4 regions of the Kitasatospora sp. NPDC056181 genome follow, and region 2 is predicted to be linked to each of the others. Evidence: riboswitches for the same ligand, from Rfam matches in the RefSeq annotation. Region 2 holds a riboswitch; each other region holds the start of a gene.
The links. A riboswitch is a leader RNA that binds a small molecule or an ion and turns the genes downstream of it on or off. The one in region 2 is predicted to bind cobalamin.

Region 1 (7,669 bases), on a different contig from region 2:
CACGACCGTGCGGCCCTCCGCGGCGAGGGCGTCCACGATGCCGGTGAGCGCCGCCTTCGCCTGGTAGTCGAGCCCGCGGGTGGGCTCGTCCAGCAGCACCACCCGTGGTGCGGCGGTCAGTTGGATCGCCAGCACCAGGGCCAGCTTCTGCCCCTCCGAGAGGTCCCGGGGGTGGGTGTCGTCCGGGATTCCGGGGGCGAGCCGGTCGAGGACCTGCCGCGCGGTCGGCCCGGCGTCCCGACCGGACTCCAGGTCGCCCTGGGCGAGTTCCTGCGCGACCGACTCCAGGTACAGCAGGTCGGTGGGGGTCTGCGGGACGAGCCCGACCAGTTGGCGGGCCCGGGCTGCGGGGAGGCGTTTCGGATCCTGCGCCGGCCCGCCCTCCGTCCCGACGACCTTCACGCTGCCGCCCTGGCGGGGCCCGGAGCCCTGGAGGGCCCAGAGGAGCGAGGACTTGCCGGAGCCGTTGCGGCCCATCAGCGCGGTGACCTGACCGGCGCGCAGCTCCAGGCCGACCTCACGGACGGCGGCCACCGGCCCGTAGCGGACGACCACCCCCCGGGCGTCCAGCACCGGTTCCCCCGCCACCGCTGCCCGGCGCGGCGGGGGAACCGGCACGTCGGCGAGCCGTTCCCGCAACGGCGCGGCGGCACGGCGGGCGTCGCGGACGGACAGCGGCAGCGGCCGCCAGCCGGCGAGCCGGCCGAGGCCGACGACGGGCGGTGCGATCGCGGTGTCCCGGAAGATCTCGGCGGGCGGCCCGTGCACGACGGTTCTGTCGCCGGCCAGGTAGGCGACGCGGTCGGCGTACTGGACGACGCGCTCCAGGCGGTGCTCGGCGAGCAGGACGGTGACGCCGAGGTCGTGCACCAGCCGGGTGACGGCGGCGAGCACCTCCTCGGCGGCGGTCGGATCGAGGGCCGAGGTCGGCTCGTCCAGCACGAGGACGCGGGGGTGGGCGGTGAGGACGGAGCCGATGGCGACGCGCTGCTGCTGGCCGCCGGACAGCTCGTGCAGGGCGCGGTGGCGCAGGTCGGCCAGGCCGAGCAGGTCGAGGGTCTCCTCGACGCGCTTGCGCATCACCTCCGGCGGGATGGCCAACTGCTCCATGGCGTAGGCGAGTTCCTCCTCCACCGTGTCGGTGACGAAGCCCGCCGACGGGTCCTGGCCCACCACGCCCACCACGTCGGCCAGTTCGCGCGGCGGATGGTGCGCGGTGTCCCGGCCGTCCACGCTGACCCGGCCGCGCAGCGTGCCGCCGGTGAAGTGCGGCACGAGGCCGTTGACGGCGCCGAGCAGGGTCGACTTTCCGACGCCGGTGCGGCCGACCACCAGGCAGAGCTCGCCCTCCGGGATGTGCAGGTCGACATCGCGCAGGACGGGCGTGCTCTCGCCGTCGTACACCACGCTGACCTGGTCGAATCGGATCACGTGCTCACCTCGGAGGTCGTGCGGTCGGTGCCGGTGGTTCGGGTGTCGCCACCGGTGCGCGCGGTCAGGCGCTGACCGGGCACGGGGGCGGAAGCGGGCGCGGAGGCGGAGGTGGAGGTGGAGGCGGGCGCGGGGGCGGGCGCGGAGGCGGGTGCGGGCGTACGGCCGGGCACGGAGCCGGGTTCGGGGGTGCGGCCGGGCGGCGGCGAGACGATCCCCGCTGCGCCCGCCAGAAGCAGGGCGAGCACCGGGACGAGCGGCAGCGTCGGCCAGGCCAGCGGGTACAGGGAGGGGTTGAGGTCGGTGGCGTCGTAGCCGACCGTGGCGAACAGCAGGACGGCGGCGGTCACACCGCACCCGGCGACACCGCACTCGGCGGCCCGCCAGCGATCGGGCCGGTAGGTGGTGCGCCGGACCCGCCGCCCGCCGAGCAGCAGACCCGCCACGCACAGGACGGCGCCCACGAGGAAGGCCGGAAGTCCGAGCGCCGCGGGGGCCGTCCCGTCCAGCAGCCCGTACACCCCGGCGCACAGGCCGCACATGCCGAGAAGCATCAGGGCGCCGGTGAGCCGGCGGGAGCGGCGGGAGGCGGTGCCGGAGCGTCCGTAGCCGCGTGAGTCCATCGCGGCGGCCAGGTGCAGCGAGCGCTCCAGCGCGTCCTCCAGAACCGGTACCACGATGCTGCGCAGCGCGCGGACGCCCTTCTGCCGCCCGGCACGCAACCGCCGTGCCCGGGCGACGCGTTGGACGCTCTGCACGAGCTGCGGGGCGACGCTGAGCGAGACCGTCACGGCGACGCCGAGCTCGTACAGGGCGCCGGGCAGGACCCGCAGGGCCCGTTTGGGGTTGGCCAGGGTGTTGGCGGCGCCGATGCAGCAGATCAGGCAGGCCAGCCGCAGCCCGTCGAAGGCCGCGGAGAGCGTGGCCTCCAGGGAGACCGGTCCGCCGATCTCGATGCCCGCGTACCAGGCGGGGGTGGGGATGTGCGGCAGGGAGAAGAGCAGGTGGTCCTGCGGGGTGATGCCGGTGGCGAACACGCAGCGGAAGACCACCCGGATCGCCACCACGGTCAGCGCCACCCACAGGTAGTACGTGAACCCTCGTGCCCACGGGGCCTCGGTCCGGCGGGCCGTGACCACGTAGCCGAGCACCGCGAGGACGAGCAGGAGCAGGAGCGGGTTGGTGGTACGGCTGGCCGCCGTCGCCAGGGCCAGCGCCCAGGCCCACCAGGCCAGCGGGTGCAGGTCCCGCGGGCTGCGCCGGCTCCCCGCGCTCCGGCCGGGGGCGGCGGGCGGGGAGTCGGCGGCGGGCGGGGAGCCGGCGCCGGGCTTGACGACGATGCTCACCGGATCACTCGGCCTGTCGACGGCGGCGGCGCGCGGTGACGGCGGTGACCACGCCCAGCACCACCACGAGGACGGCCCCGACCGCGGCCGGCACCATCGAGCCGGGGTCGTGCGGGGTGTCGGCGGCCGGGGCCGCGTCCACCACCCTCGGCCCGCCGGCCTCCACGGAGGGCGACGGACCGTCGGCAGCGGTGGGCGTCGCGGCGGCGCCGGCTTCCACGGACGGCGTGTCGGACGGCTGTGCGGAGGGCGTCCCGGCCGGCGGGGCGGTCGCCTCGGCGGCCGGTGTCTCCGGGTCCGCCGGTGCGGGGGCCTCGGCCGACGGGCTCACCGATGCCGTCCGCCCGCCCGTGGCGCCGGACGATCCGCCCGTGCCACCGCCCGAGGACGGACGTTTCGTGGCGCCGGACGAACCACCGTTGTTGCCGCCGGACGAGCTGCCGGACGAGCTGCCGGACGATCCGGTACCGGACGAGGATCCACCGTTCGCGCCCGCGGAACCTCCGCCGTTCCCGCCGGTGCCGGTGCCGTTCCCACCGGTGCCGGTGCCGTTCCCACCGGTGCCGGTGCCGTTCCCACCGCTCGTCCCACCGGAGCCACCACCGGCTGCCCCTCCCCCGCCGGCCGGCGGTCGGGGCGGTTCGGGGGTGGAGGCGGCGCCGCCCGGGCTGGTGTTCCGGGCGCGCACGGAGTCCGGCGAGATGGCCGGACGCCCCTCGGTGCCCTCGATGTTCGTGCCACCGAAGATCCACAGGTCGACGCTGCCCGGCTTCGGCTGGTAGCTCATCGCGCCGAGCTGGCTGTAGGACCAGTCGTTCTGGCCCGGATCGGCGTGCCAGTACGACCAGTAGGCCGTGGCCGGGGGCGTCAGGACGCACTTCTCCTGGTCCGGAGCGGGGTACTGCTTGCCGCCCTGGAAGCCGCTGTACCCGATCCGGCAGATGAACGCCGGGCCGTCGTGCCCCGTCCCGGTGGTCTTCCAGCCGCCCTGGTTGAGCAGGGCGTACCCGGTCGTCGGGGTGGTCCCGCAGGAGCGCAGCAGCGGGCCGCCCCACCGGCTGAAGTCGACGGCGAGCACCACGCCCGAGGTGGTGGTGCACTGTTCGATCGGCGTCGGCGCCGCGGACGCCGGGGCCGTCCCCAGCCCGACGCCACCCGAGGCGAGGGCGAACGTCAGGACCGCCGCTCCGGTGAGCCGGCCCAGCCGGCCCAGCCGCCGGCTCACCGGTGACGCCCCGGGACGGAGGCCGTACGGCGGAGGGCGACGAGGACCCCTGCCGTGCCGGCCACGGTCAGCAGACCGGCGATGCCCGTCAGTACCAGGGCGTCGGTGCCGGTGCCGGCCAGACTGCCACCGGCGGCCTGGACGGAGCCGCCGCGCACCGGGGCGCCGGTGCTGCCGCCGTCTCCGACGAGCACGGCGTCGGACGGGCGGCCGGCGGTCGCGCCCTCACCGGACGACGGCACGGCCGTGGACGTCGCGGAGGCGGTTTCCGTCGGTGAACCGCCCGCCGTCGGTGAACCGCTCGCGGTCGGTGTCCCCGTGGGTGTCGGCGTACCGGTAGGCGTCGGCGTACCCGTGGGCGTCGCGGTCGGCGTACCGGTAGGCGTCGGCGTACCCGTGGACGTCGCGGTCGGCGTCGCGGTCGGCGTACCCGTCGGCGGCCCGGTCGGCGTGGGCGTGGGCGTGCCGCCGATGGTGCGGGACAACGTGCCGAAGGAGACGCCCGTGGCACCCCCCAGGACCTGCGTCGAGGCGCGGACGTCCGAACCCTGCTGTCCGGCGGACGCGACGTTGAACCCGCCGTCGGCGTTCTGCTGGCCTGCGAGGAAGTCGAGCGCCTTGGCGATCTGCCCGCCGTACGTGACCTGGCGGAGCGTCATGCCCTGGACCGCGAGGGCAGCCGAGTTCGTCGAGTCGCCGGCCGCGCCGGGGAAGCCACCGTCCGGCAGCTGCCGGGCGGCGAGCCAGCCGAGGCCCTTGTCGACCGCCTGCGCGGCCTCGTCCCCGGGGACGAGCGCGAGCGCCATGACGGCCATCGCCGTGCTGTCGACGTCGGAGTCGCCGGTGGCCGGGATCAGGCTCGGCCAGGAGCCGTCCGCGTGCTGAAGGCTCTTCAGGTAGGCGACCGGGGCGACGGCGCCGGCCGTGTCGCCGGCGCGCAGCTGCGCCATGATGCCGAGGGCCTGGGAGAACACCGAGGTGGCCCAGGTGTAGTTGCCGGACTCGGCGCAGCCGGTGTCCGGGGTGGCCTTGGTGCACACCACCGCGGCGAGGGCGGCGATCAGGTCGTGACCGCCGAAGTCCCGCGGGTTGCGGCCCACGATCTCGGCGAGCAACGCCTCCTTGCCGATCGAGCCTCCGCCGGCGAACTCGGTGCCGACACCGGTCCAGTCGTTGACGGTCCGCCCGCTCGCGTCCTTGCCCTGCTGGTCCAGGAAGTCGACGATCCTGCGCAGCGCGGTGTCGTCGGTGCCGGTGGCGGCGAGCGCGTAGGCCCCGTCGATCGTGAGACCGAAGTCGGCGAAGGCCGGGAAGCCCTCGTAGTAGTGGCCGTCGATCAGGCGGGCCGGGTCGGTGAGGTAGGCGCTGCCCTTGGCGGCGTCGGGCTTCCTTCCGGCGGGCGGGGCCGGCGTCGCGGTGGTGCCGTCCGGGTTGCGCCGGACGCTGGTGAGGTCGGTGCCGGTCAGGGCCAGGACGGCCTGCTCGGTGGCGGCCGGCGACCCGGTCGGGCTCGCGGTCGGGGTCTGGCTCGGGGTCGCCGAGGGGGACGCGTGGGCGTCGCAGCCACGGACGACACCACCGCCCCAGTGCCCGAAGTCGACCGCGACGATCGCGCCCGTCGTCGCCGTGCACTGCTCGATCGGGTCGGCCGCCGCGGTTCCGGGACGCCCGAGCAGGACCGTGCCGCAGGCGGCGACCGCGACGGCGCCGGCGACCACCAGGGACGCGAGTTCCCGGTTCCTGTGACGTGTACGACTGCTGCTGACCCTCACGACGACTCCCTGGTCGGTCGACGCGGGAGAACACGGCGCAGCCGACGGTCTCCCGGGACAGGGACCGTCCTGACCGCGTCGTAGTCCGCGACGACGCAAGTGCTCTGTGAACAGGCCCCCGGTCCAGGCATTCCGGCTCACCCACCGGGTTGGCGGGTCTACGGTTGCGGGTCAGCGCCGGAGTTGGACCGGCTTCCCCTGAATGCCGAGGGCGAAAAATCGGTTCATCAGACCACGGCAGCTGACGGAGAGTCAACGGGGCGTCAGGTAGGTCACATCGCCTCGTCGCCCGGTGCGCCGTGCGGTAGCGTCCCCGGTGGCCGAGGGGGGAACCCGGTGCGAATCCGGGGCTGAACGCGCAGCGGTGTGGGGCGGCGGTCGTGCCGTTCCGGGCCCGGATTCCGGCGCCCCGGCCCTTCCGCGGAAGGGTCGGGGCGCCGGCGTGCCTCCCGGCGTCAGGGCCTCCAGGCGTCAGGGCCTCCGGGCGTCAGGGCCTTCGGATGTCAGGGTGTCAGGGCGCCGTGATGCCCGGCTGGGCGCCGGCGCCGAAGGACCAGCCCTCGACGTCGCCGGGGGCCGGGTTGTAGCTGCCGGCGCCCAGGCTGCTGTACGACCAGGGGCCGCCGTGCTGGGCGTGCCAGTACGACCAGTAGGCGCTGCCGGTCGGGTTGGTGCAGGTCGTCGGCAGCGCGTTGATCCTGCACACGAAGCCCGGGAAGCGCGGGTGGAAGGCGTACGAGAACCCGGCGCCGGTCAGCGCGGCGAGTCCGCTGGCCGGGTCGCCGGGGGCGCAGCCGGTCTGGATGCCGCCGCCGACGGCCGTGAAGTCGACCACGACCGTGACGCCGGTGGTCCCGGAGCAGGCCGCGGCCCGGGCCTGCGGGGCCTGGACGGCGCTGACGCCGAGCAGGCCGGCGGTGAGGGCCGCGGCCGCGGCGATCGACCCGAGCGTGCGGCGGACCGGACGGGCCGGGGTGAGGGTGTCGGTCATCGGATAACTCCTCCTGGGGACGGGCCTGTTCAGCGGGAGACCGGTGCCGGGCAGGCCAGGGTGGGCGCGTCGGGGCGTGCGCCGGCGGCGGAGAGGGTGGTCAGCGGGGTGCCGGCGAGGCCGAGGACGGCCTGCGCGGTGGCCCGGGCACCGTTGCCCGCGTCGAAGCCGGACGCGTCGTAGGCGACCGCGCCGCGGACGGCCGGGTCCGTGGAGCATCCCTGCTGGAACTTGACCAGCCGGCTCCAGCCCTTGAGGCCGGCCCCGAGGCGTCCGCCGGAGAGCAGCGCCTGGGTGGCCAGGCCCGTGGTGTTGGCGTTGGAGGCGCTCGCCCCGGCGGCCGCGAACCCGCCGTCGGCGCCCTGGTGGGAGGTCAGCCAGGTGAGGCCGGCGCTCGCCTTGTCGGCCCGTCCCGTGGCGGCGAGGGCCTGGACGGCGAGCGCGGTGGCGTCCGGGTCGCCGGTGCAGGTGGCCTGACCGAAGGAGACCGGGAAGCCGCCGTCCGCGCACTGGCTGCCGGCGAGGAAGTCCACGGCCGCCGACGGAGCGTCACCGGGCGTGCGGTGCAGGGCGATCAGGGCCAGCGACTGCCCGAAGGCGTTGCTGTAGTCACCCCACTGCGAGCGGTCGGAGAAGCGGCCCTCGGCGGTCTGGAGCGAACGCAGCCGGGCCGGCAGGTCGACGCCGCCGAAGCTCGCCGGGTCCGCGCCGCGGACCTCGACGGCGAGCAGCAGCTTGGCGGTCGCGCCCGCGTACGCCTCGGTGGTGCCGTCGCCGAGGTAGCCGCTGATGATCTCGGGCCTGGCGAGCCAGGCGGTGGCCTTCGTGGCGGCCTGCTCGGAGCCGTGCGAGGCGGCGAAGGCCAGCACGGCGTCGATGGTCAGGCCCTGGTCGGGATAGGCGG
Region 2 (7,669 bases):
AATCCCCGCAGTTCTTCCGCATCCTCGACTCCCAGAACTGGATCGAGCGCGGCGCCGGCGCCGTCCAGGAGCTCTTCTACCGGACGGTGCAGGTCTCCCGGCAGCGCAACGACGGTGCGATCTGCGTCGGGAGCTGCGCCCTCTACCGGCGGGCCGCGCTGGAGCAGAACGGCGGCACCACGCTGATCGAGCACTCCGAGGACGTGCACACCGGCTTCGACCTGCGCCGGCTCGGCTGGAACCTCCACTACGTGCCGATAGCCCTGGCGGCCGGGGTCTGCCCCGACAACGTCGGCGGGTTCTTCAACCAGCAGTACCGGTGGTGCACCGGCTCGATGAGCCTGCTGGGCAGCCGGAAGTTCTGGGGCACCAAGCTCCGGCTGATAACCCGGATGTGCTACATGTCCGGATTCTTCTACTACATCCACACCGCGCTGTTCACCATCGTCTCCCCGCTCGTGCCCATCGTGCTGCTGCTCATGCGTCCCGACCTGATCCGGTGGGAGAACACGATGCTGGTGATCCCGGGCCTGGTGTACGCCACCCTCATCTTCCCGCTCTGGCACCGCAACCCGTACCGGCTGGAGGCCTGGGCCGCCCGCATGATGTACGGCTGGGCGCACGTCTTCGCCATCTGGGACATCCTGCGGAAGAACCGGATGGCCTGGCAGCCGACCGGCTCCAGCGGCGCCAAGAAGAACAAGACCCGCCGGTTCTGGACGGGCATGATCGTCTGGGGTGGCGGGACCGCCGCCCTCTGGGTGGGCGCCGGCATCTGGCGGATGCTCACCATGGGCCCGCTGAACTTCGCCCTGGTGCTCGCCTCCGGCCTCTTCTACGCCGTCATCGTGGGCCGAGTCCTCGTCCAGCCGCGTCCCACGGAAGCTGTGTGATCGCCGTGCCCGCCGTACCCGCCGTGTCCGCCGTGTCCGCCCGCCGCCGGACAGGTCTGCGCCGTCCGCTCGCCGTGCTCGCGCTGCTGACCGCCACCCTGCTGCCGGCCACCGCCTGCGGCCCCGCGGACCCGGGGTTCGCCGTGCCCGAGGCCGCCGCGCCGCAGCCAGCCGGAACCGGCGGCGCGACCGCGGCCCCGGCCCCGGCCCGGAAGCCGGCGGGCCCGGCCGCCGACCTCCCGTACGACGTCACGCCCCTGCTCAAGCCGCAGCGCAAGTACCTGGGCGCCGCGCTGCCCGACGTCCCCGCGAAGATGGACGCGCTGGGCGGCTACACCACCGCGATCGGCAAGCAGCCGAACGTCCTCGAGTACTACGCGGGCTGGGGCGACGGCTTCGACACCGCCGGGGTCCGCCGGATCTACGACGCCGGGGCGCTGCCCTACATGGCGTGGGAGCCGCACTCCCCCTCGATGGCGGCGATCGCGGCCGGCGAGACCGACGACTACGTGAAGAGCGTGGCCAAGGCCGCCGCCAAGCTCAACCTGCCCATCGCCATCAGCATCGCCCACGAGATGAACGGCGACTGGTACCCGTGGGGCCGGCAGGCCGCCAGCGCCGAGGACTTCGTCGCGGCCTGGCGCCGCGTCCACGACATCTTCGACCGGGCCGGCGCGACCAACGTGATCTGGGTCTGGAGCCCCAACATCACCGACCCCGCGCCCAACACCCGCCTCGCGCCCTACTACCCCGGGGACACCTACGTGGACTGGGCCGGCATGACCGGCTACTTCACCCTCACCGGGCCGAAGACCTTCGACGCGCTCTACGGGCCGACGATGGCGGAGATCCGCACCTTCAGCCAGAAGCCGTTCTTCATCAGCGAGACGGCCTCCCAGCAGGGCAAGCGCCAGCGCGCGGACATCGACCAGCTCTTCAGCGGGATCGAGGCGCACGACGACCTCGTCGGCTTCGTCTGGTTCAACATCGTCAAGCGGGCGGACTGGCGCATCGAGATCACCCCGCAGACGCTCGCGGACTACAAGCAGCGCGCGTCCGATCCCCGCTACGGCTTCGACATCCGGAACCCATGATGCCTTCAGAGACCGACTCCTGGTTCACCCCGCAGACCCCGGTCCGGACCCCGGACGACGAAGGCTCCCGGGCCCGTCCGCCCGGCCCGCGGGAGAACGGGCCGGCCGCGGGGGCCGAGGGGACCAGGCGCTCCCGGCGCGCCGGCCGGACCGCCGCGGCCGACGGCACGGGCGCGAGCCACGGCACCGCCGCGACCCACGGGGCCGACGCGACCCTCGACGCCGACGCGGCCGAGGGGACCGCCGTGGCCCACGACGCCGGCGCGGCCGAGGAGGCCGCCGTGACCGAGGGGCCCAGACGCTCCCGTCGGGCCCGCCGGACCGCCACGACCCTCGACGCCGACGCGACCCACGACTCCGCCACGGCCGAGGGGTACGACGCGCACGGCCCGGACCAGGCGCACGGGTCCGACCAGCCGTACGACCCCGCCGACGGGTACGCGGCGGACCGGCCGTACGACCCCGCCGACCCCGCCGACCCCGACCCCGACCCCGCCGACGGGCACCCGGCGGACCACGCGTACGACCCGGCCGACGAGCACGACGACGCCGAGGGCGACACGCACGGCCGCGCCCACCCCGGCGACGGCGAGGACGGCCCGGCCGTCCAGCTGGCGCCGTACACGATCCCCGCCGTCCCCGCGACCGGCTGGGACCCCGCCTCCAGCCCCCGGCGCCGCTGGATCGGCCGCGGCCTGCTCTTCGGCGTGCTGGCCGTCCAGGCGGCGCTCTCGCTGCGCCTGCTCGGCGCCGCGCACCCCGACGAGGCCGTCGCCATGATCGTCGGCCGCCAGCAGCTGGACCACCTGCTCCACGGCACCCCGGTGACGACCGACCTGATCGGCCAGATCCCCGGGTCGCCCTGGCTCTACCCCCCGCTGGCCGGCGCCGCCGCCAACGCGAGCGGGATCTTCGGGGCCCGGCTGGTGAGCCTCGTGCTCGCGCTGGCCACCACCGCCCTGCTCTACTCGCTGACCCGCCGGCTCTTCAACGAGCGCGTGGCCATCTGCACCGCCGCCGCGTACGCCGTCCTGCAGTCCACCGTGGTCGTCGGCTTCTACGCCGCTCCGGACGCCCTCGCGGTGGCCCTGGTGGCGCTCGCCACCTGGATCGTCGTGAGGACCGCCCGCGCCCCCGTGGCCACCGTCCTGCTGGCCGTGCCGGCGGCTGCGCTGGCGGCCGCCGTGGAGTACGCCGCAGTGATCGCGGTGCCCGTCCTGGCCGCCCTAGCACTGATCACCTCCTGGCCCTACCGGGGCCGCGGGCCCGCCGCCGGGCGCGCCCTCCTCCTGGCCGCGGGCGCCCTCGGGGGACTCCTGGTGTCCGGCCTGCTGGACGACGTCTGGGCCTGGTCCCCCGCGGCCGGCCACGAGGCCCGCCCGGCCGGCTCGGTCCTCCTCTCCGCGGTCCAGTGGAGCGGCCTGTTCGCCGTGCTGGCCTGCGCGGGCGGGATCGCCTACTCGCTCCGCGAGCGGCTGAACGAGTCGCCCGAGGACGCCGCGATCACGGCGTCCCGGCTGCGCCGCACGACACTGAGCGTGACGCTGTGCGCGACGGCGCTGCTGATCCCGGTCGTGTACGCGTGCCTGGGCACCTCCGGCGTGATGTTCCGCCACCTCGGCTTCGGCATGCTCTTCGCCGCGCCGCTGGCCGGCGTGGGCATCACCAGGCTGGTCGGCGCGCACTTCCGCAACCCCCAGCTGGGCATCCTGGTCTGGGTGGTGCTGCTCGCCCTCGGGCTGGAGCAGTCGGCCCTGCGGTACCAGGACGGGCCCGACTCGGGCCGGCTGCTCGGCGTGCTGCGCCTGCACACCACCCCGCAGGGCCGCTACCTCACCGAGGTCGACGGACTGCCCGAGTACTACCTGGGCGCCGTCAGCAAGCCCGAGCAGTGGGTCTCGGCCCGCAAGGGGACCGACTACCGGGATCCCGCCGGGGTGATGCACCACGGGGACGAGGGCACGGTCGCCGCGATCCGCAACGCCTGGTTCACCATGATCGTCCTCGACAGCACCGCGCCCACCGCCACGGACCGGGCCGTCAGCGAGGCGGTCAAGGCCGGCGGACGCTACCGACTGATCGCTCAGTTCAGCTCCCCGACGGGCGATTCCGGCACGTACAAAGTGTTCCTGCTGCACTGAGAGCCCGGAGCGCCGGGCCACGCCCCGCGACACACCGGCTACTACATATGGTGCCGCGAAAGTCAGCCGCCACTAGATGTATGCTCGTCCCTGCTGTCGACGCAGGGGAACCCGGTGCGAATCCGGGACTGCCCCGCAGCGGTGTGCGGGCGGCTCCGACCAGAGTCCGCGAGTCCGAGTACCTGCCGACGGCGTGCCGCCCGGCCTCCCCGCAGAGGCCTCCAGCACAGCAGTACTTCCGGGCCTCGCGGGCGGGCCGGGGATGACACCGTCGCGCGGAGCCGTCCGGCCGCCGCGCCGTGCTCCCCTGCCCCAAACGGCCCGGTGCCCCGATCCACCGCCGCCGATCGCCGCCAGGAGAGAGCGCCTTGACCACCGCTGCCTCAGCCACCCTGCCCGCCCAGGGTTCCAGCTCCGCCCCCGCCGACCCGACGGTCTCCGACCCCGGCGGTGCGCTGCTCCGGCTGCTGACCGACCGCAGCGTCGACCTTCCCCAGGTGGACCCCGGCCATGTCGCCGCCGCCGCGCTGCGCGGCCGCCACGCCGGCTCGGACTTCGCCGAGCTGCGCGGGCTGGCCGTGGACGCCGCAGCGTCGATGATCGCCGAGGACCCGCAGTACTCGAAGCTGGCGGCCCGGCTGCTCGCGCTGGAGATCGTCGACGAGGCGGTCTCCCAGGGCTCGGTCTCCTTCTCCGCCTCGATCGCCGTCGGCCACGCCGAGGGCCTGATCGGCGACGTCACCGCCGACTTCGTCGCCAAGCACGCCGCCGCGCTCGACGCGCTGATCGACGCCAAGGGCGACGACCGCTTCGAGTACTTCGGCCTGCGCACCGTGCAGTCCCGTTACCTGCTGCGTCACCCGATCACCCGCAAGGTGGTCGAGACCCCGCAGCACTTCCTGCTCCGCGTCGCCTGCGGCCTGGCGGTCGGCGACAGCGAGCAGTCGGTGCGCGAGGTCGCCGAGCTGTACGGCCTGATGAGCCGGCTGGAGTACCTGACCTCCTCGCCGACCCTCTTCAACTCCGGCACCCGGCACCCGCAGATGTCGAGCTGCTACCTGCTCGACTCGCCGCTGGACAACCTGGACTCGATCTACTCCCGGTACGCCCAGATCGCGCGCCTCTCCAAGCACGCCGGCGGCATCGGCCTCTCGTACTCGCGGATCCGCTCGCGCGGCAGCCTGATCCGGGGCACCAACGGCAAGTCCAACGGCATCGTCCCGTTCCTGCGCACCCTCGACTCCTCGGTCGCCGCCGTCAACCAGGGCGGCCGCCGCAAGGGCGCGGCCTGCGTCTACCTGGAGACCTGGCACGCGGACATCGAGGAGTTCCTGGAGCTGCGCGACAACACCGGCGAGGAGGCGCGGCGCACCCACAACCTCAACCTGGCGCACTGGATCCCGGACGAGTTCATGCGCCGGGTCAACGCCAACGAGGACTGGTCGCTGTTCTCCCCGGCCGACGTGCCCGAGCTGGTCGACCTCTGGGGCGCCGACTTCGACGAGGCGTACCGCAAGGCCGAGCTGGCCGGCAAGGCCGTCCGCACCATCCCCGCACAGACCCTCTACGCCCGGATGATGCGCACCCTGGCGCAGACCGGCAACGGCTGGATGACCTTCAAGGACGCCTCCAACCGCGCCGCCAACCAGACCGCGCTGCCCGGCCGGACGGTGCACAGCTCCAACCTCTGCACCGAGATCCTGGAGGTCACGGACGACTCCGAGACCGCCGTCTGCAACCTCGGCTCGGTCAACCTCGGCGCCCACGTGGCCCCGGGCGCGTCCGTCGAGGACCTCCTCAACGCCATGGACTGGGAGCGGCTGGACGCCACCGTGCGCACCGCCGTCACCTTCCTCGACCGCGTGGTGGACATCAACTTCTACCCGACGACCGAGGCCGGCACCTCCAACTCCCGCTGGCGGCCGGTGGGCCTGGGCGTGATGGGCCTCCAGGACGTCTTCTTCCAGCTGCGGATCGACTTCGACTCCGCGGAGGCGAAGCAGCTCTCCACGCTGATCGCCGAGCGCATCATGCTCACCGCGTACGAGCGCTCCGCCGACCTGGCCGAGCAGCTGGGCCGCCACGAGGCGTACGGCGAGACCCGCGCCGCCCGCGGCGAGCTGCACATCGACCACTTCCCGTCGGCCGCGCCCGCCTGGGCCGACCGCTGGACGGCGCTGCGCGCCCGGATCGCCGAGACCGGCCTGCGCAACTCGCTGCTGCTGGCCATCGCGCCGACCGCGACCATCGCCTCCATCGCCGGCGTGTACGAGTGCATCGAGCCGCAGGTGTCCAACCTGTTCAAGCGCGAGACGCTGAGCGGCGAGTTCCTCCAGGTCAACCCGTACCTGGTCCGTGAGCTCAAGGAGCTCGGTGTCTGGGACCAGCAGACCCGGGACGCGCTGCGCGACGCCAACGGCTCGGTGCAGGAGCTGAACTGGCTGCCCGCCGAGGTCCGCTCGCTCTACCGCACCGCCTGGGAGCTGCCCCAGCGCGCGCTGATCGACCTGGCCGCGGCCCGCATGCCGTACCTCGACCAGAGCCAGTCGCTGAACCTGTTCATGGCGGCGCCGACCATCGGCAAGCTCAGCTCGATGTACGCGTACGCGTGGAAGGTCGGTCTGAAGACCACCTACTACCTGCGCTCGCGCCCGGCGACCCGGATCGCCCAGGCCGCGTCCGGTGCCGCCCGCACCGCCGCGCCCGTGCCGGTTCCCGCCCCCACCATGACCCAGGCCGAGCAGGACGCCATCGCCTGCTCCCTGGAGAACCCCGAGTCCTGCGAGGCCTGCCAGTGAGCACCCCCGACGACCGCAAGATGCTGCTCGACCCCGGCTTCGAGCTGACCCTGCGCCCGATGCGCTACCCGTCGTTCTACGACCGGTACCGGGACGCGATCAAGAACACCTGGACCGTCGAGGAGGTGGACCTGCACTCCGACGTCGCCGACCTCGCCAAGCTCAGCGAGGGCGAGCGGCACATGATCGGCCGGCTGGTCGCCTTCTTCGCGACGGGTGACTCGATCGTCGCGAACAACGTGGTGCTGAGCCTCTACAAGCACATCAACTCCCCGGAGGCGCGCCTGTACCTGTCGCGCCAGCTGTTCGAGGAGGCCGTGCACGTCCAGTTCTACCTGACGCTGCTGGACACCTACCTTCCGGACCCGGAGGACCGCAACGCGGCCTTCGCCGCGGTGGAGAACATCCCCTCCATCCACCAGAAGGCGCAGTTCTGCTTCAAGTACATGAACGCGGTCGACCACATCGACTCGCTGCAGACCAAGGAGGACCGCCGCGCGTTCCTCCTGAACCTGATCTGCTTCGCGGCGTGCGTCGAGGGCCTGTTCTTCTACGGCGCGTTCGCGTACGTGTACTGGTTCCGGAGCCGGGGCCTGCTGCACGGTCTCGCGACGGGCACCAACTGGGTGTTCCGCGACGAGTCCATGCACATGGACTTCGCGTTCTCGGTGGTGGACACCGTCCGCGAGGAGGAGCCCGACCTCTTCGACGACGAGATGGCCAAGCAGGTCACGGAGATGCTG
Region 3 (7,669 bases), on a different contig from region 2:
TCGTGGAAGCCACGGGCGCACTTACTCCTGGATATAGCTGTCAAGGAACCAAGGGGTGCGTCCTGCCGGCTGCGGCAGCCTCCCGGGCAGCCGCGGGCCTACAGGGCGAGGAGCTCCTTGGTGGTGATGGTGAGCAGCTCGGGCCCGCCCTCTTCGAGGGGGCGTACGACGAGCGTGTCCTCGATCCGGACGCCGCCCTTGCCCGGGAGGTGAACCCCCGGACCGACGGTGACCGGTACGCGGCTGTCCAGTTTACCCATGTCCGACGGACCGAGGCGCGGCGCCTCCCGGATCTCCAGCCCGATCCCGTGACCGACCGGGTGCGGCGAGCTCTCGGTGTGCCCGGCCGCCTGGAGGATCTCCCGCGCGGCCTGGTCGGGTACGTACTGCTCGACCCCCGGCCCGAGCGCCTCGCGCCCGGCCCGCTGCGCCCGGAAGACCAGCCGGTGCAGCTCGACCTGCCAGGGCGCGGGGGCGGCCCCGATCACGAAGGTCCGGGCGGTGGAGACGCCGTACCCCCGGTACTGCGCGCCGAGCACCACGGTGAGGAAGTCGCCCTCCTCCACCCGCCGGTCGGTCGGCTGGTGGGCCTGCTGGCCGGAGTGGCTGCCGGTGCCGACCGAGACCGGGAAGGCCGCCCGGTCCGCACCGTGGTCGATCATCCGGCGCTCCAGCTCCATCGCCAGGTGCCGCTCGGTGCGGCCCACCAGGATCGACTCCAGCAGCTCGCCGAGCGCCTGGTCGGCGATCTCGGCCGCGATCCGCAGGTCGGCGATCTCGTGCTCGTCCTTGACCACCCGCAGCCGCTCGACCGCCTGCCCCAGGTCCGCGAGCCGGACCCCCTCGGCCAGGCCCGCCACCGCCCGGTGCCGGCTGACGGTCAGGTCGTGCTCCTCCACCGCGAGGTCCGACACCCTCAGCCGCGCCGCCGCGGCGGCGGCCGCCAGAGCGGTGTCCGCCCCCGCCGCCACCGGCACCTGGGTCACGTCCTCCGTGATCAGGTGCTCCCCGGTGTCGTCCGGCGGAAGGTCGTCCGGCAGCGCCAGCAGCACCCGCTCCCGGGTCAGCAGCAAGGTCGCCCCGCACGGCGGGCACCCGGTCAGGTACCGCACGTTCGCCGTCCGGGTGATCAGCGCCGCATCGACCCCGGACGCACTGCAGTGCTCCCTCAGGCGCTCCCGCCGGCCCGCGTACGCATCAGACATGCGTCGAGCCTACGGAGCCCCACTCCGATCCGCCCGCCGAGCGCCCCCACCCGGGCACGTGTCGCCCCGGGCCGGGCGGCCGGACCCTCCCCCGGCACGGCCGCCCCCTGCTCCAGGCCCCCGCACGGGAAGTCGGACGGGCCGACTTCCCGTGCGGCGGTGGCACACGGGCCCGACCGGGTCACGGCGCTCCGGCGGCCCGGGAATGGGCGGGGCGGGGCTTGCGTTGGAGCAGACGAAAACGACATCCATTCCCGCGTACGGCCTCGACCGGCCCCCGAAAGAGCCGGCCGCGACCGTGCCTCCCACCCCAGGAGGATTCCCATGGCCCGCAGCGAACAGCGCCCCGTCGTCCGGCTCAGGTCCACGGCCGGGACGGGCTTCACGTACGTGACCCGCAAGAACCGCCGCAACGACCCGGACCGGCTGGTGCTGCGCAAGTACGACCCGGTCGCGCGGCAGCACGCCGACTTCCGCGAAGAGCGCTGAACCGGCCCGCTCCTCTCCCCCGTCCCGCCCCCGAAGGAGGCCCTCATGAAGCCCGGCATCCACCCCGCCTACCGCCCGGTCGTCTTCCGCGACAAGGCCGGCGGGCTGGCGTTCCCGACCCGCTCGACGCTGACCGGCGACGGGACGGTCGAGTGGGAGGACGGCACCACCTACCCGGTGGTCGACGTCGAGGTCTCCTCGGCGAGCCACCCCTTCCACACCGGCCGGTCCCGCGCGACGGACACCGCCGGCCGTGTCGAGCGCTTCCACCGGCGGTACGGCGAGCGGCGCGGCTGAGCCCGCGCGCGAACGCCGAAGCGGCGCCCGTCCGGCCCTCACGGGGGCCGGGCGGGCGCCGCTTCACGTCCGCGGGCCGCTCAGCGCGGCGGGGCGGGGACCACCGCTACTTCGCCGGCCCCGGGGTGGCGCCCTCCGGGGTGACGGACTGCGCCGCGCCGGTCGGCGAAGCGCCGCTCTCCGAAACGGCCGTCGCCGCCCCCGGCACCGCCGCCTTCGCGCTCGGGCTCCACCGCTGCTCGACCCCCGCGAGCCGCCAGTAGGCGATCGCCGCCGCCCAGACCACCACGAACAGCGCGACGATCGCGTAGCCGACGTTGTCCAGCGAGATGTCCGCGATCCAGCCGCTGACCGGGTCGGTCAGGTCCAGCTTCTCGTGCAGGACGCCGACCAGCTCGATGGTGCCGATGATGAACGCGACCGCGATCGACAGCCCGGTGATGGTCAGGTTGTAGTACACCTTGCGTACCGGGTTGGAGAACGCCCACTGGTACGCGAAGTTCATGAACGTCCCGTCCAGCGTGTCGAACAGGCTCATCCCGGCGGCGAACAGCAGCGGCAGGCAGGCGATGGCGTACCAGGGCAGGCCGGAGGCCGCACCGGAGCCGGCCATCACCATCAGGGTGACCTCGGTCGCGGTGTCGAAGCCGAGGCCGAGCACCATGCCGACCGGGAACATCTGGCCGGGCCGGGTGATCGAGCGGGTCGCCCGGTTCAGCACCCGGGCCAGGAAGCCGCGCGAGTTGAGGTGCTCCTCCAGCTCCGCCTCGTCGAAGTGCCCGGCCCGCATCTTCCGGAACACCTTCAGGATGCCGAACAGGGCGGCCAGGTTGAGCGCGCCGATCAGGTAGAGGAAGGCGCCGGAGGCGGAGGTGCCGATCATGCCGAGCCACTTGTGGGTGGTCGACTCGTCGTCCATCAGGGTGTTGGCCAGCTGCGCGCCGCCCGCCACCAGCGTGGCCATGAGGACGACCATCGAGGAGTGCCCGAGGGCGAACCAGAAGCCCACCGAGACCGGCCGCTTGCCGTCCGCCATCAGCTTGCGGGTGGTGTTGTCGATCACCGCGATGTGGTCGGCGTCGAAGGCGTGCCGCATGCCGAGGGTGTAGGCGGTGATGCCCAGACCCACCCCGAAGACCTGGGTACCGACCTCGTACTTCTCGGGCGCGACGAGGAAGATCAGCGTCCCGAACGCCACCACGTGCATGGCCAGGATCACCCCGACCAGCCCGGCCGTACGGATGGTGTCCTCTCGTCTCCACCGGAAGGTGGGCAGGACGGACGGCGCCGCCGGAGCAGCGGCGGTTTCGGGCAGGGTCATCTGCGGATCACGCTCCAGCACCTCGTGGAATGACGTTCGTGAGATGCCGTGGCCGGTCTCCTGGCTGACGGGGCTTCCGTACCCGCCTTCCCAGGCGCGCGATGCGCCCAGTGGCGTCGTGGGTACGGACGACTCCCCCGATCACAGTGGCGAGGGCCGCTCCGGACTTGGACCTTGAGGGTCCGTCACCGGTCTTCCCGAACACCACGGCGGGCTACACCGTAGGGGGCCGCGCATCACCCTTGCAAGGCTGCGCACCTGCGCAGGTGTCCAGGATCACAGGCCGGGGCTGCAAGAATGTCCGCATGCATCTCGTACCGGCCGACCGTGCGGGCCAGCGCACCATCGACGGGCACCGGGTCTGCGAGGCCATCGCCGCCATCGGCGACACCGGACACGTCCGGTCCTGGGCCGAGCGGTTCTCGCTGCTCGCCGATCCCGGGCGGCTCTCCCTGCTGCTCGCCCTGCACCGTGCCGGTCCGCTCGCCGTGACCGACCTCGCGGTGGCCACCGGCATGCGCGATCCCGCCGTCTCCCAGGCGCTGCGGCTGCTCCGCACGGCCGGAGTGGTCACCGGCGACAAGGACGGTCGTGTGGTGCGCTACCGGCTCGTGGACGACGCCATGCGCCCCCTGCTGGACGAGTGCGCCGCCGCCGAGCACCACGAGCCCGCGCCCGACACCTCCCCGGCCACCACGGGCACCACCGACCACGAGCCCGCCGTCGCGGCCGGCTGACCCAACGCCCGGCGCGGTCGCACCGCACCCGCCCCGGCCGGGTGCGGACTCCGTGCGCCGTCCCACCCGCTCCACCCGGAGCGCGTCGTGCCGGCGGCCGCCCGGCGGCCCGGGTCAGCCCGCCCCCTCCCGCACCAGCCGTTCGAAGCGGCGCAGCGAGCGCCGGGCCAGCGGGTCCGTCGCGGGCCGCAGGGCGCCGGCCACCAGGCCGGCGGCGGGGAGGCGGAAGGCGCCGAGGAAGGCGAACCGGGTGCCCCCGGGCTCGGGGCGGGCGGCCATGCCGCCGAGCAGGAAGCGGCTGCGCATCAGGCACCAGCCCGGCGTCAGCTCGACGTCGAAGCGGGCCCGCAGGCGGCTGTGGCCCACCACCAGGGCCTCGGCGCGGCCGTCGGCCGGGCCCGCGGTGAGGCGGACCGAACGCAGGTCCGGCAGCCAGCGCGGCAGCCCGTCCTCCAGGTCGGCCGCGGCGGCCCAGACCCGGTCGAACGGCGCGTCGATCACCGTCTCGCGGACGCTGGCTCCGGGGGTGACGGCGGCGACGACGTGCAGCCGGCGCACCGGATCGAAGGCCGCCACCGGCCAGGGGATCTGCGTGCTCACTGCTGCCACGCCCTTCGGAAGCTGAGTCGGGCCCGGGAGAGCCGGGACTTCACGGTGCCGGCCGCCACGCCCAGCAGGTCGGCGGTGGACCGCTCGTCCAGGCCCTCCAGGTCGCGCAGCACCAGGACGGCGCGGTGTTCGGGGCTGAGCCGGGCGAGGACGTCCTCGATGTCGGTGGCCAGCTGCGGGTCGCCGGGGCGGGGCAGCTCGGAGAGGTCGGCCGGGACGCAGCGGGCGACCCGCCGCACGTGCCGGACCGCCTCCCGGACGGCGATCGAGCGGACCCAGCCGAACAGCGCGGCCGGGTCCTGGAGCTGGCCGAGCTTGCGGAAGACGGCGATCAGCGCCTCCTGGGTGGCGTCGGGGCCGTCGTCCAGGGCGATCGGGCCGCAGAGCCGGCGGACGTAGGGCGTGACCAGCTCCAGCAGTTCGCTCACGGCCAGCTGGTCGCCGCGCTGGGCGGCGCGGACCAGGGCGGTGACATCGCTCGCGGTTCGGGTGTCGGGACCATCCACATCCGCAACAGAGGCGGCGGACGGCCCGGACGTTCCCTCGCTCCCGGGGCTTTCCGGTGTGACGCTCGCCACGGGAACGTCCGGCGGGCCGGGCCGCTCCTGGGGGTGCCACACCGTCGCATCCCCTGGGGGACCACCGTGAACCGTCGCCGTACCGCCGCCCTCGCCGTCGCCACCGTCCTCGCCGCCGACGGCCTGCTGCACGTCTACTGGGCCACCGGCAGCACCTGGCCCGCGGCCGACTCCGCGTCGCTCTCCCGGGCGGTGCTCAACGCCGACGTGCCGTTCACCCCGCCCGTGGTGCTGCCGCTCGCCGCGGCGCTGTTCTCCGGGGCGGCGCTGGTGCTCGCCCGGGGCGGGGTGCTGGACGGGCTGGCCCGCCGGTTGCCCGCGGTGGCGCTGCGCTGGGGGCCCCGTGCGGTGGCCGGCGGGATGCTCGCCCGCGGGCTGGCCGGGCTGGTCTGGGCCACCGGGATCGGGGCCGACACCGGGTCCGTCTTCTACCCGCTCAACCTGGCCCTCTACACGCCGCTCTGCCTGGCCGGCGCGGCCGCCGCCTGGTCGGTGGCGCGGGACCGGGCCGACGGCTGACCGGGCGTCACGGGCCTCAGGCCTGCTGGCAGGCCGGGCACCAGAAGAGGTTGCGGGAGGCGTGCTGCTCCGTCCGGACGTCCGTCCCGCAGACCAGGCAGGGCATCGCGGCCCTGCGGTAGACGTAGACCTCTCCGCCGTGGTCGTCCACCCGGGGCGGACGGCCCATCGCCTCGGGGGTGTGCTCCGGGCGGACGGTGTCGATCCGGCCCGCGCCGACGCCCTCGTGCATCAGCGCGACGAGGTCGGCCCAGATCGCGTCCCATTCGGCGCGGGTGAGGTCGCGCCCGGCCCGGTGCGGGTTGATGCCGTGCCGGAACAGCACCTCGGCGCGGTAGACGTTGCCCACGCCGGCCAGCACCTTCTGGTCCATCAGCAGCGCGGCGACCGTCGTCCGGCTGCCGGATATCCGCCGCCAGGCGGGCTCCGGGTCCGCGTCGGCGCGCAGCGGGTCCGGGCCCAGCCGGGCGGCGACGGCGGCCTTCTCCGCGTCGGTGATCAGCGCACAGGTGTTGGGGCCGCGCAGGTCGGCGTAGGCGTCGTCGTTCTCCAGCCGCAGCCGGACCAGGCCGACCGGCTCGGGCGCCGGCCCCTCGCCGAAGGTGAAGCCGCCGTAGAGGCCGAGGTGGACGTGCACCCACGCGTCGCCCTCGAAGCCGAGGAAGAGGTGCTTGCCGGTGGCCTCGGCCCCGGTCAGCAGCCGGCCGTCGACCAGCCCGGCGCTCTCGGCGAACCGGCCCTGCGGGCTGGTGGCGCGGACGGGGCGGCCCCCGAAGACCCGGGCGCTGTCGGCGGCGAGGCGGTGGATGATGTGGCCTTCCGGCACGGGCGTCGGCTCCCCCGGGTGGTTCGACAGGACGCGTCCATCATCGCAGCCGGCACCGACAGCCCGGCCGCACGAAGGCCCCGTACGAAGGCCCCGGACGAGGGCGGGAACGAAGGCGGGAACGAGGGCCGGGTACGACGGCCGCGTACGAGGGCCGAAGGCGACGGCCCGGGGCGGCAGGTCAGCGGACCGGGATGCCCATCAGCCGCGCCAGGATCACCCGGTCCAGCTCGGCGGCGGTCGCGGCGACGTCCAGGTGCGAGTTGTCGATGATCGGCAGGCCCGAGTTGTACCAGCCGGCCATCCGCCCGTGGATCCGGGCCACCTCCTCGTCACTGAGCCGCCGGTTGCCGCTGCGCCGGGCGTTGCGGCTGAGCACCGAGTCCAGGCTGGGCAGCAGCACGACCGGGATCATGCCGGGCCCGATGTGACGCTTCCAGCCGCCGAGCCCGATCGCCGGGCGGTCCGGGAAGACGGCGTCGTCGATGATGCAGGAGATGCCGTTCGCGAGGTAGTTGCGGCAGGCGAAACCGCAGGTGCGGCGGGCCAGCCGGTACTGCGCCTCGGACGCGTTGTTCCAGCCGGACTGCGGGTTGGCGAAGCCGGACTGCACCCACTCGCGGACGTCGTCCAGGCTGATGTGCGCGGTCGGCGTGGGGCGGCGCTCGGCCCAGTGCCGGGCGACGGTGGTCTTGCCGGCGCCGGCCGGGCCGATCAGCAGCACGGCGAGCGGCCCGGCCGGCGCGTGCGGCTGCGGGTGCGAGGGGAGCTGGACGGGTGCGCCGGAGGGCAGCAGGAAGTGCCCGGTGGCCCCGGCGGGCACGGGTGCGGACACCGGCGCGGGAGCGGCGGCCCGGGCGGGTGCCGTCGGGGCCGCCGGTGCGGGTGCGGGCGCCATCGGAGCGGGCGGCGGCACGGGTGCACCCGGCGCCACCGGCGCGGGACCGGCAGGCACGGGACCGGCAGGCGGGACGGTCGGCCGACCGCCGTACGGGGGCCCGGCGGCGGCCTGCGGCGCGGGCGGAACCGGCAGCGGCGCCACCGGCGCGGGCTGCGGAACGCCCGGCGTGGCCTGCACGGAGCCCGGC
Region 4 (7,669 bases), on a different contig from region 2:
CCACGCCCTGCCGCCGCGGCTCTCCCGCCGGGTGAGCGCCTGCCTGCGCGCGCCGCGGGACGCCGGGCCGCTCGAACTCGAGGACAGCATGCCCGCCGGGCACACCCTCGACCACCTGGCGGCCGGGCCGCCGCCCGCGTACACCCGGCTGGCCGGGGTCACGCTCACCGGCACGCCCGACCTGCCCCCGGCGGAGCCCGCCGCTCCCCCGCTGGACCGGGAGACGTTCATCGCCACCCGCCCACGGATCCGGGCCAAGGCGCGGACGCTGTTCACCGACGCGGACGGGCGGGTGCTGCTGGTGCGGCTGCGCCCGTGGCCGGGCCCGGGCGGCGAGGAGCCGTACTGGGTGCTGCCCGGCGGCGGCATCGAGGCGGACCGCGAGCTGCCCCGGGCCGCGGCCCGGCGCGAGGTCCGCGAGGAGCTGGGCTGGGAGTGCGAACCGGGCCGGCTGCTGGCCCTCGACTGGCTGCCCGGACGGGACGCGGACCGGGCGAGCGGCCGGGACACCGCCGTCCTGGTGTACGTCTTCGACGGCGGGACGGTGACGGAGGAACAGCTCTCCTCGATCGCCCTGGCCGAGGACGAGCTGGTCGAGTGGCGGCTCTGCGACCCGGCCCGGGCCCGGGCGCTGCTGTCCGGCTCCTCCTGGGCCCGGACGGCGGCCGCCCTCGCCACCCGCGCCCGGGCGGGCGGCCCGGCCGAACTGGTCGGCGGGCGGCCTGCGGACTGACGGAGGGCGGCGGGCGCCGGCCCGCAGGCCGCCGTCGCATGCGCCTGGAGGCGGACGGGCCTGCAGGCGCACGCGACGGCTGACCGGCGCGCGCAGCGCCGCGCGCTCCGACGGCGGGCGGACGGGCGCGCCGACGGCGGGCGGACGGAGGCGGGCGGACGGAGGCGGGCGGACGGAGGCGGGCGGACGGAGGCGGGCGGGCGGAGGCGGACCGCCGGAGTACCGGACCGCCGGAGTACCGGACCAGAACGGTGTTCCTGGTCCACACTGGGCCCATGCAGAACGCGATCGGGAAGGTACTGGCCGGCCGCCGGGTGGCGGCGGTCGGCGGCGGCGGCCGGCTCGACATCTCACTCGACGGGCCGGTGACCGTCCGGGTGGCGCACGAGTTCGTGTTCGCGACGCCCACCGAGGTGGACCACTTCTTCCCCGCCCTGACCCTCCGCCCGTCCGGCGCGCTGCTCGGCCTGGTGGGCCGGACGCTCGGCGCCGCCCGGGTGACCATGGCGGGTGGGCTGGAGCTGGCCTTCGACGGTGACGCCGTGCTGTCCGTGCCGCCGCACGCGCAGGTCGCGCCCTGGAGCGTCGTCACGCCCGAGGGCACCGTCTGCGCGGGGCTGGCGGGCGGCGAGGTGGCGTGGGCGGGGGACCCGGCGACGCCCAGCGGGTGAGCCCGGAAGTCCCGAGTCGGCCCGGGCGTCCCGGGTCGGCCCGATGCAGCCCGGGCAGGCCCCGGGCGTCCCGGGCCGGACCGGCCGACGCCACCGGCCGTCCGGCCCACGCCACCGACCCACGCCACCGACCGGCCGGTCCCCGCGCCGCGCGACGCGGGGGGCCGGCCGCCGGACGGGCGGCCGGGTCGGCAGCACCGCCCGACGCGTCAGACCTCCAGTTCGTTCTCGATCTTCGTCAGCTGGTGCCGGGCCATCGCCAGGTTGGCGCGGCCCTTGTCCAGCGCGAGGTAGAGGAACAGGCCCTTGCCCCCGCGGCCGGTGAGCGGGCGGATCAGGTGGTACTGGCTGCTGAGGGTGATGAGGATGTCCTCGATACCGTCCTGCAGCCCGAGCATGTCCATCGTGCGCATCTTGGCCCGGACCACGTCGGTGTTCCCGGCCGCGGCGACGTTGAGGTCGAACCCTCCGGGGCCGTCGAGGGTGGCGAGGGCCATGCCGCTGTTGTAGTCGACGAGGGCTGCGCCGAGGGCGCCCTCGATCGCGGTCATGGTCTGCTTGAGCGCGCCGGCTGCGTCCGTCATGTCGGTTTCTCCAGTTCGTTCGGAAGATCGGAAGGGTGGGGAAGGTCGGAAGGTTCGGTCGGGTCGGATGGGGCCGGAAGGTGCGGGATGCGCCTACGGAGGGTCCTTGGGGGTCAGCGAGTCGTTGATCAGGGTTGCGATGCGCCGGGCGGAGCGGCGGGCCTCCAGGTGCAGCCGGCCGACGTTCACGTCCGGGTGCGCCAGCAGGGTGAGCACACAGCTGCCGCCCGCCGCGTAGGTGCCGATGTACCCGTACTCGCCGCGCACCAGCGACTCCCGGAACTCGCCCTGCCCGGTGGTGTCCGCGAGCCGCTGGGCCAGGCTCAGCGAGGCGGCGGTCATCGCGGCCAGACCGGAGGGCTCGGCCCCGTGGGTGTCGTGCGCGACCAACAGGCCGTCCACGCTGGCCACCAGACCGCCCGCGAGGTGCGGGACCCGATGCCTGAGGGCCCGCAGTTCGGCCAGCAGCTCGGTCTCCAAGGCGATCAGTTGTCTCCTTCCGACACGCTGCTTGAGCGCCCGCCTCATGACCGTGAGAGCGGGGTCGCGGGCGGAGAGTTGTTCAAAGTCGGGCCTCCAGAAGGGTTCGGACCCGGATCAGCAGCGCGATGTCCGGGTCGGGGACGGTCGGCGGGCGGGCCGCCGCCGGGGCCGGCGGGTGGACCGGGGCCGGCGGATGGCCCGCGAGCGGGCGGTGGCGGGCGGAGCGGATGGCGCTCACCGGGAGCAACCCCGCCAGGGCCGCGCCGGGGACGCGGCGGAGCAGCCCGGGCGGCGGCGCCGGCTGAGTTCCGGGCGGCGGCACGGGCGGCGGTCCGGGCTGAGTCCCGGGCGGTGCTTCGGTCCGTACCCCGGGCGCCGGTCCGGCCTGTGCCGAGGACCGCGACCCGGCGGCGTGCCGCGGGACGTCACGGCCCGGCGTGGCCAGCAGCCCGGCGGCGGCGAGGCGGCGGACGTCGGCCGTGGTGGCGAACCCCGAGCGGCCGAGCAGCCGCGCCAGCTCCGCCGGGGTTCTTCGGCCGTCGGCGTGGTCGAGCAGTTCGCGCTGACGCCGACTGGGCGGGCACGGCCGGCCCGGCCGCCTGCCCGGGGCCGCGCACCGCTCCTGGGCTCCGCCCGGGCGGACGGAACCGGACGCACCGGCCTGACGGACCGGACGCGGCGGGCCGTCCTCACCGATCCGGCCGGCCTCGGCGATCAAACCCGCCTCCCCGATCCGGCCGACGTCCCCGGTCCGGCCGACGTCCCCGGTCCGGCCCGCCTCGGCGGTCCGGCCGACCCGGCCCAGCGGGCGGACCGGTGCGGTGTCGAGCTGCGGCCAGGGCCAGATCCGGTCGAGCAGCCGGTGCCGGCGCTCCACCTCCCGGCGCAGCCGCGGGGCGCTGACCGCCGCGACCGGTCCGAGCCAGTGCCGTGCGCCCGGCTCGAAGGACCACGGGCCCGCCGAGGCCCCGGCGCCGTCGAGCACGAAGAACGCGGCGTCGTAGAGGGCGCCGAGCTGGCAGAGCTCCAACTCCCCACGGGTGAAGAGCCGTTGTTCGACCAGGGCGCCGCCGACCCGGCCGTGCGGGCCGTGGGTGCGGACGGCCTCCTGCCAGGCCTGCCGGGTGATCCGGCCGCAGCCGGTGAGCAGCGCGGCGAGGTCGGGCGCGCGGTCGGACTCGGCATGCACCACCAGGCCGTCGACGAGGTGCAGCGTGCCCGTGGGACCGTGCAGGGCGCCGGTCGCGCGCTCGTCGGCCAGTCGTTCGACGGCGCCGAAGGCCTCATCGGTGCTGAGTGGCGCGCCAGTGGCGAGGGCGTGGCCGGGGGCCATGACGTGACCGGGCACGATGGCGTCGACGTCGTTCATGCGGGCCGCCCGCTGACCGCCGGGGCGCCGGCGGCCCGGCCCGCTGGCCGAAACACGGCGCCCCGGGCCGGGGACGCGCCGCGCCGGCCCGCCATCGCGTTCGCCGTCCGAACGCCGGTCATCCGAGCACCAGTTCCTCGGCGAGGGCCTGCAGGCGGTAGCGGGCCGAGGCGAGGTTGCCCTCGGTCCGGTCGAGCCACAGGTGCAGGACGAGTGGACTGTCGAAGACGGTGTCAATGAAGCAGATCAGGTGGTAGCTGCGGCCCGCAGTGAGGATGATGTCCTGCAGAGGCGCCCGACTGTCCTCCGCCACGGTGAAGGTTTCACTCTCAAAAGCCGTACGTACCAAGTCGGTTGCCTCCGCGGCCGTGGTCTCGTGGTCGCCGGTGGGGCTGACGCCGGCGCTGCCGAGGGCGAGTCCGCTGCTCCAGTCGATGAGGCTGGCCGCGCGGGCACCGGCGATCGCCATGGCCGCGGACAGGCATTCGTCGATACCCGGCACTCAGGCTCCTTCGGACGGGTTGGGGCAGCCGGGCACGCTGGGCCGGCGCCGACCGGACCGCCACGAGCAGTGGCGGGTTCGACACGGAAGGCTACTGGCGGATTCCGTATGACGAACATTCCAATGGCATATTCACACCACAAGGGTCTGATTTCAGCCAAGCTATGACGTCGCATCAGATCGAGGCGACGGTCGAACGTGCTGGCCGGAGCCGACGCGGCGGGCCGCCGGGATCCGGCCCACCGGCCCACCTGGACCGGGACCTTGGCCGGTTGTCGGCCACGCCGGAGGGTTTCGGCCACGGACTGCGATAGGAGCGATCCGCGTACCGCGCCCGGCCGTTGCGGCTAGGGTGAGCGGCGCAGCCGGTCCGCACCCGTCCGCCAGGCGGGGTGCGTCGCAAGAGGGAATCCGGTGCGAATCCGGAACTGCCCCGCAGTGGTGCGTGGGAACGAAAGCCGTCACCCAGCACTGGACGCCGAGCGCCCGGGAAGCGAGGGCATGCTCACCGGGCCCGTCACCATGCCGGCCTGGTCGTTCGTCCGCGACGACCAGCCGCTCGCCGACACCGCCCGGCACGTTGCACTGGCGCTGCACGACGAGGTCGCCGACCTGGAGGCAACCGGGGCGGCCGTGGTCCAGGCGCACGAGCCGACCCTGCGGGCGTCTACGACATCCATGCGCCCCGCGTGCCCGGCACCGCCGAGACGGTCGCGCTGCTGCGGACGGGCGCTACGTCACCTGCCCGCCGGGCGGCTCCGGGTGAGCCCGGACCGCGGCCTCAAGACCCGCGCCTGGGCGGAGGTCCGGCCGCGCCTCGAACATCTGGCGGCGACGGCCCGGAGGTCCGCGCGACGCTCCAGGAAACGCCGAAGGGGCCGTTCCCAGTGCGAACGGCCCCTCCGGGGTAGAGCGCCAGGCCCGGGTCGAACGGACTCTTCCTACTGAAAGTAGGACGTGCTCCAGTAGCACCTCTGACGCCTGTCCGAGAGAGGACGTTCCCTCTCGACGGGATGAACAGTAGCAGGACATCACGCCTGCTCAGAAATCGGATGGACGACGACGGACGAGGTCAGGGCGGCCGCGCCCGACGGCCTCGACCCGCTCGACGCGGCCCCGCTCCCGTGCGGCCGGCGTCACCACCTGCAAGGCCTCGAGGTCTCCGGCGCCCGCCCGGGCACCCGGGTGCCGATCCTGCCGGCCGGGCAGGTGGAGAGCCTGCTCGGAAAGCCGTCGAACACCACCGGGCACGGCCGTAGGCTCGCCGGGTGGCCCACACCAAGAGCTCCTTCGTCTGCCTGCCCTGCCGTGCCTCGTACAAGCAGCAGTACGGCGACGTCCACGCCGGCGCCCGCGAACGTCCCTGCCCGCGCTGCACGCGGCCGCTGGTCCACACGGGCTCCGCCTTCGCCGCGCCGCGCCGCCGCGACACCGCCGCGTGGCGGACCCTCTCCGTGCTGCTGCACGCCGGCGTCCGCTTCCACAAGTGCCGTTGCGGCGGCCCGCACTTCCGCCCCCGCACCCCCGGCGAGGTCCGGGCGCGGATGGCCCACGCCCGCCGGACGGGCGAGTCCTTCGCCGCGTCCCTCGTCCGCCGCGAGCTCCCGTAGGGCCGGGCCGGGACTGGGAACCCCAGTCATCGCGGCGGTCCGGCGCAGGGACGCCCGGGCCGTGCGCGAGCTGCCGCGCGCCCCGGTCCGTCTCTACGCCGGCACCGCGGACCGCGACGTGGCCTTCGCCAACACGGAGTCCTGCCGTCGCAGCCTGGCCGCCAACGGCGTCGACGCACCGGTCGAGGAGATCGCCGGCGCCGACCACGTCGGCTCCGCGCTCGCCGCGTACCCGCGGATCGTCCGCTGGTTCCGCGAGCTTGCCACCCGCTCGTGACCGGCCCCGCACCCCGGGGTGAGGGGTGCGGGCCCGCCCGGCCGTCAGCTCCGCGGGGCGGGCGTGAGCGGGGATCCGGAGGGGTTTCCCTGCTCGCCCCCCACGGCGGCCCGATCCGCGGCCCGATCCGCGGCCCGATCGGCGGCCTGGCCCGCGGCCTGCCTGGCGGCCTGCTCGACGCGGTCGCGGTGGGTCTGCCACCAGGCCGCGTCGCCGGGGGCGGTGTTCCCGCCGTCGGGGCGCTGGCCGGTGGTGCCGTCGATGAGTTCGCGGACGATGTCGGCGTGGCCGGCGTGGCGCTGGGTCTCGGCGATCATGTGGACGAGGGAGCCGTGCAGGGTCACCTCGCTGCGCCCGCCCCAGGGGACACGGCCGACGGCGTCGAGGGGCAGGGAGGCGATGGTCTCGTCGGCGTGGGCACACGCCTCGCGGTACCACCCGACGATGTGCTCGCGGCTCTCCTCCGGGGTGGCCCAGAGGTCCGCGTTCGGCTCGGCCTCGCCGGTGATCCAGAGCGCCGGGCCGGTGAAGGGGCGGCCGTAGGTCTCCCCGAAGTAGACGGCCTCGGCGCCGGTGAGGTGCTTGACCAGGCCGAGCAGGTTGGTGCCGGTCGGTGTCAGGGGACGGCGGACGTCGTACTCCGAGAGCCCTTCGAGTTTCCACAGGAGGGCGTCGCGGGCGTCCTGGAGGTAGACCAGGAGGTCCTTCTTGGGATCTTTTCCGGCGGTCATGGCGACCAGTCTGCCGATCGCAGGACCGTTGTCCACCGACTTGATCCGGCCGTCCGACGAGCACCGCGCCGGCCCGGGTTGCCGGGGCCGGGTTGCCGTGCAGCGCCCCGGGTCCGGTTGCCGGGGCCCCGGCGGCGACGGAGGCTGGCGGGAAGGACCGAGGAGGACCGCATGCCGAAGGCGGGCAGGTACCGGGAGGGCGTCCCGTGCTGGGTCGAGCTGGCGGCCGGACCGGACGCGGGCCCGGCGCGGAGCTTCTACGGCGCGCTGTTCGGGTGGGAGTTCGTCGACCTGGCCGGACACCCCGGCCACACCGTGGCGACGCTGCGCGGGGCGCAGGTCGCGGGGATCGCCCGGGGGCCCGGGGGTGACGGCTCGGCCTGGCTGACCTACCTCGCGGTGGACGACGCCGACCGGGCCGCCGAGTCGGTCCGGCAGGCCGGCGGCCGGATCGTCCGGGAGCCCGGCGAGCTGGCCGAGCTGGGGCGCAGCGCGCTCGCCGTGGATCCGCTCGGCGCGCCCTTCGGCCTCTGGCAGGGCCGGCTGAACCCGGGGGCGGCCCTGGTCAACGAGCCGGGCACGTTCACCTGGAACGAGCACCTCTCCCCCGACCCGGACGGGGCCCGGGCGTTCTACCGGCAGGTCCTCGGGTACGAGTACGCGCGCCCGGCGGGCGACTACACGGTGTTCCGGGCCGGCGGGCTGCCGG

Region 1: it holds a riboswitch for cobalamin, as region 2 does, so the genes downstream of both, ACFC1F_RS39865 (prenyltransferase/squalene oxidase repeat-containing protein) here and ACFC1F_RS01430 (ribonucleoside-diphosphate reductase subunit alpha) in region 2, are expected to answer to the same signal.
Region 3: it holds a riboswitch for cobalamin, as region 2 does, so the genes downstream of both, ACFC1F_RS30445 (HoxN/HupN/NixA family nickel/cobalt transporter) here and ACFC1F_RS01430 (ribonucleoside-diphosphate reductase subunit alpha) in region 2, are expected to answer to the same signal.
Region 4: it holds a riboswitch for cobalamin, as region 2 does, so the genes downstream of both, ACFC1F_RS18585 (hypothetical protein) here and ACFC1F_RS01430 (ribonucleoside-diphosphate reductase subunit alpha) in region 2, are expected to answer to the same signal.

Annotation. Positions count from the first base shown of each region.
Region 1 is NZ_JBHJUK010000204.1:172-7,840, reverse strand. It holds gene ACFC1F_RS39880 (ABC transporter ATP-binding protein) at 1-1,431, opposite strand, end outside; gene ACFC1F_RS39875 (CbiQ family ECF transporter T component) at 1,428-2,777, opposite strand; gene ACFC1F_RS39870 (hypothetical protein) at 2,782-4,002, opposite strand; gene ACFC1F_RS39865 (prenyltransferase/squalene oxidase repeat-containing protein) at 3,999-5,774, opposite strand; cobalamin riboswitch at 5,879-6,024, opposite strand; cobalamin riboswitch at 6,102-6,177, shown strand; gene ACFC1F_RS39860 (flagellar hook-length control protein FliK) at 6,286-6,765, opposite strand; partial or broken gene ACFC1F_RS39855 (peptidase) at 6,795-7,669, opposite strand, start outside.
Region 2 is NZ_JBHJUK010000002.1:49,693-57,361, reverse strand. It holds gene ACFC1F_RS01445 (glycosyltransferase family 2 protein) at 1-893, shown strand, start outside; gene ACFC1F_RS01440 (glycoside hydrolase family 26 protein) at 890-1,987, shown strand; gene ACFC1F_RS01435 (glycosyltransferase family 39 protein) at 1,984-4,128, shown strand; cobalamin riboswitch at 4,192-4,333, shown strand; gene ACFC1F_RS01430 (ribonucleoside-diphosphate reductase subunit alpha) at 4,521-6,926, shown strand; gene ACFC1F_RS01425 (ribonucleotide-diphosphate reductase subunit beta) at 6,947-7,669, shown strand, end outside.
Region 3 is NZ_JBHJUK010000102.1:18,798-26,466, forward strand. It holds gene efp (elongation factor P) at 1-13, opposite strand, end outside; gene ACFC1F_RS30430 (M24 family metallopeptidase) at 99-1,205, opposite strand; gene rpmG (50S ribosomal protein L33) at 1,530-1,694, shown strand; gene ACFC1F_RS30440 (type B 50S ribosomal protein L31) at 1,740-1,991, shown strand; gene ACFC1F_RS30445 (HoxN/HupN/NixA family nickel/cobalt transporter) at 2,098-3,312, opposite strand; cobalamin riboswitch at 3,345-3,536, opposite strand; partial or broken gene ACFC1F_RS30450 (ArsR/SmtB family transcription factor) at 3,618-3,959, shown strand; gene ACFC1F_RS30455 (SRPBCC family protein) at 4,164-4,649, opposite strand; gene ACFC1F_RS30460 (RNA polymerase sigma factor) at 4,646-5,164, opposite strand; gene ACFC1F_RS30465 (DUF3995 domain-containing protein) at 5,303-5,755, shown strand; gene ACFC1F_RS30470 (Fpg/Nei family DNA glycosylase) at 5,772-6,581, opposite strand; gene ACFC1F_RS30475 (AAA family ATPase) at 6,763-7,659, opposite strand.
Region 4 is NZ_JBHJUK010000044.1:25,389-33,057, reverse strand. It holds gene ACFC1F_RS18615 (NUDIX domain-containing protein) at 1-733, shown strand, start outside; gene ACFC1F_RS18610 (DUF6188 family protein) at 1,009-1,404, shown strand; gene ACFC1F_RS18605 (hypothetical protein) at 1,614-1,988, opposite strand; gene ACFC1F_RS18600 (roadblock/LC7 domain-containing protein) at 2,082-2,468, opposite strand; gene ACFC1F_RS18595 (hypothetical protein) at 2,551-3,840, opposite strand; gene ACFC1F_RS18590 (hypothetical protein) at 3,959-4,342, opposite strand; cobalamin riboswitch at 4,744-4,874, shown strand; gene ACFC1F_RS18585 (hypothetical protein) at 4,844-5,290, shown strand; gene ACFC1F_RS18580 (deoxyxylulose-5-phosphate synthase) at 5,611-5,952, shown strand; gene ACFC1F_RS18575 (hypothetical protein) at 6,014-6,229, shown strand; gene ACFC1F_RS18570 (DinB family protein) at 6,274-6,960, opposite strand; gene ACFC1F_RS18565 (VOC family protein) at 7,132-7,669, shown strand, end outside.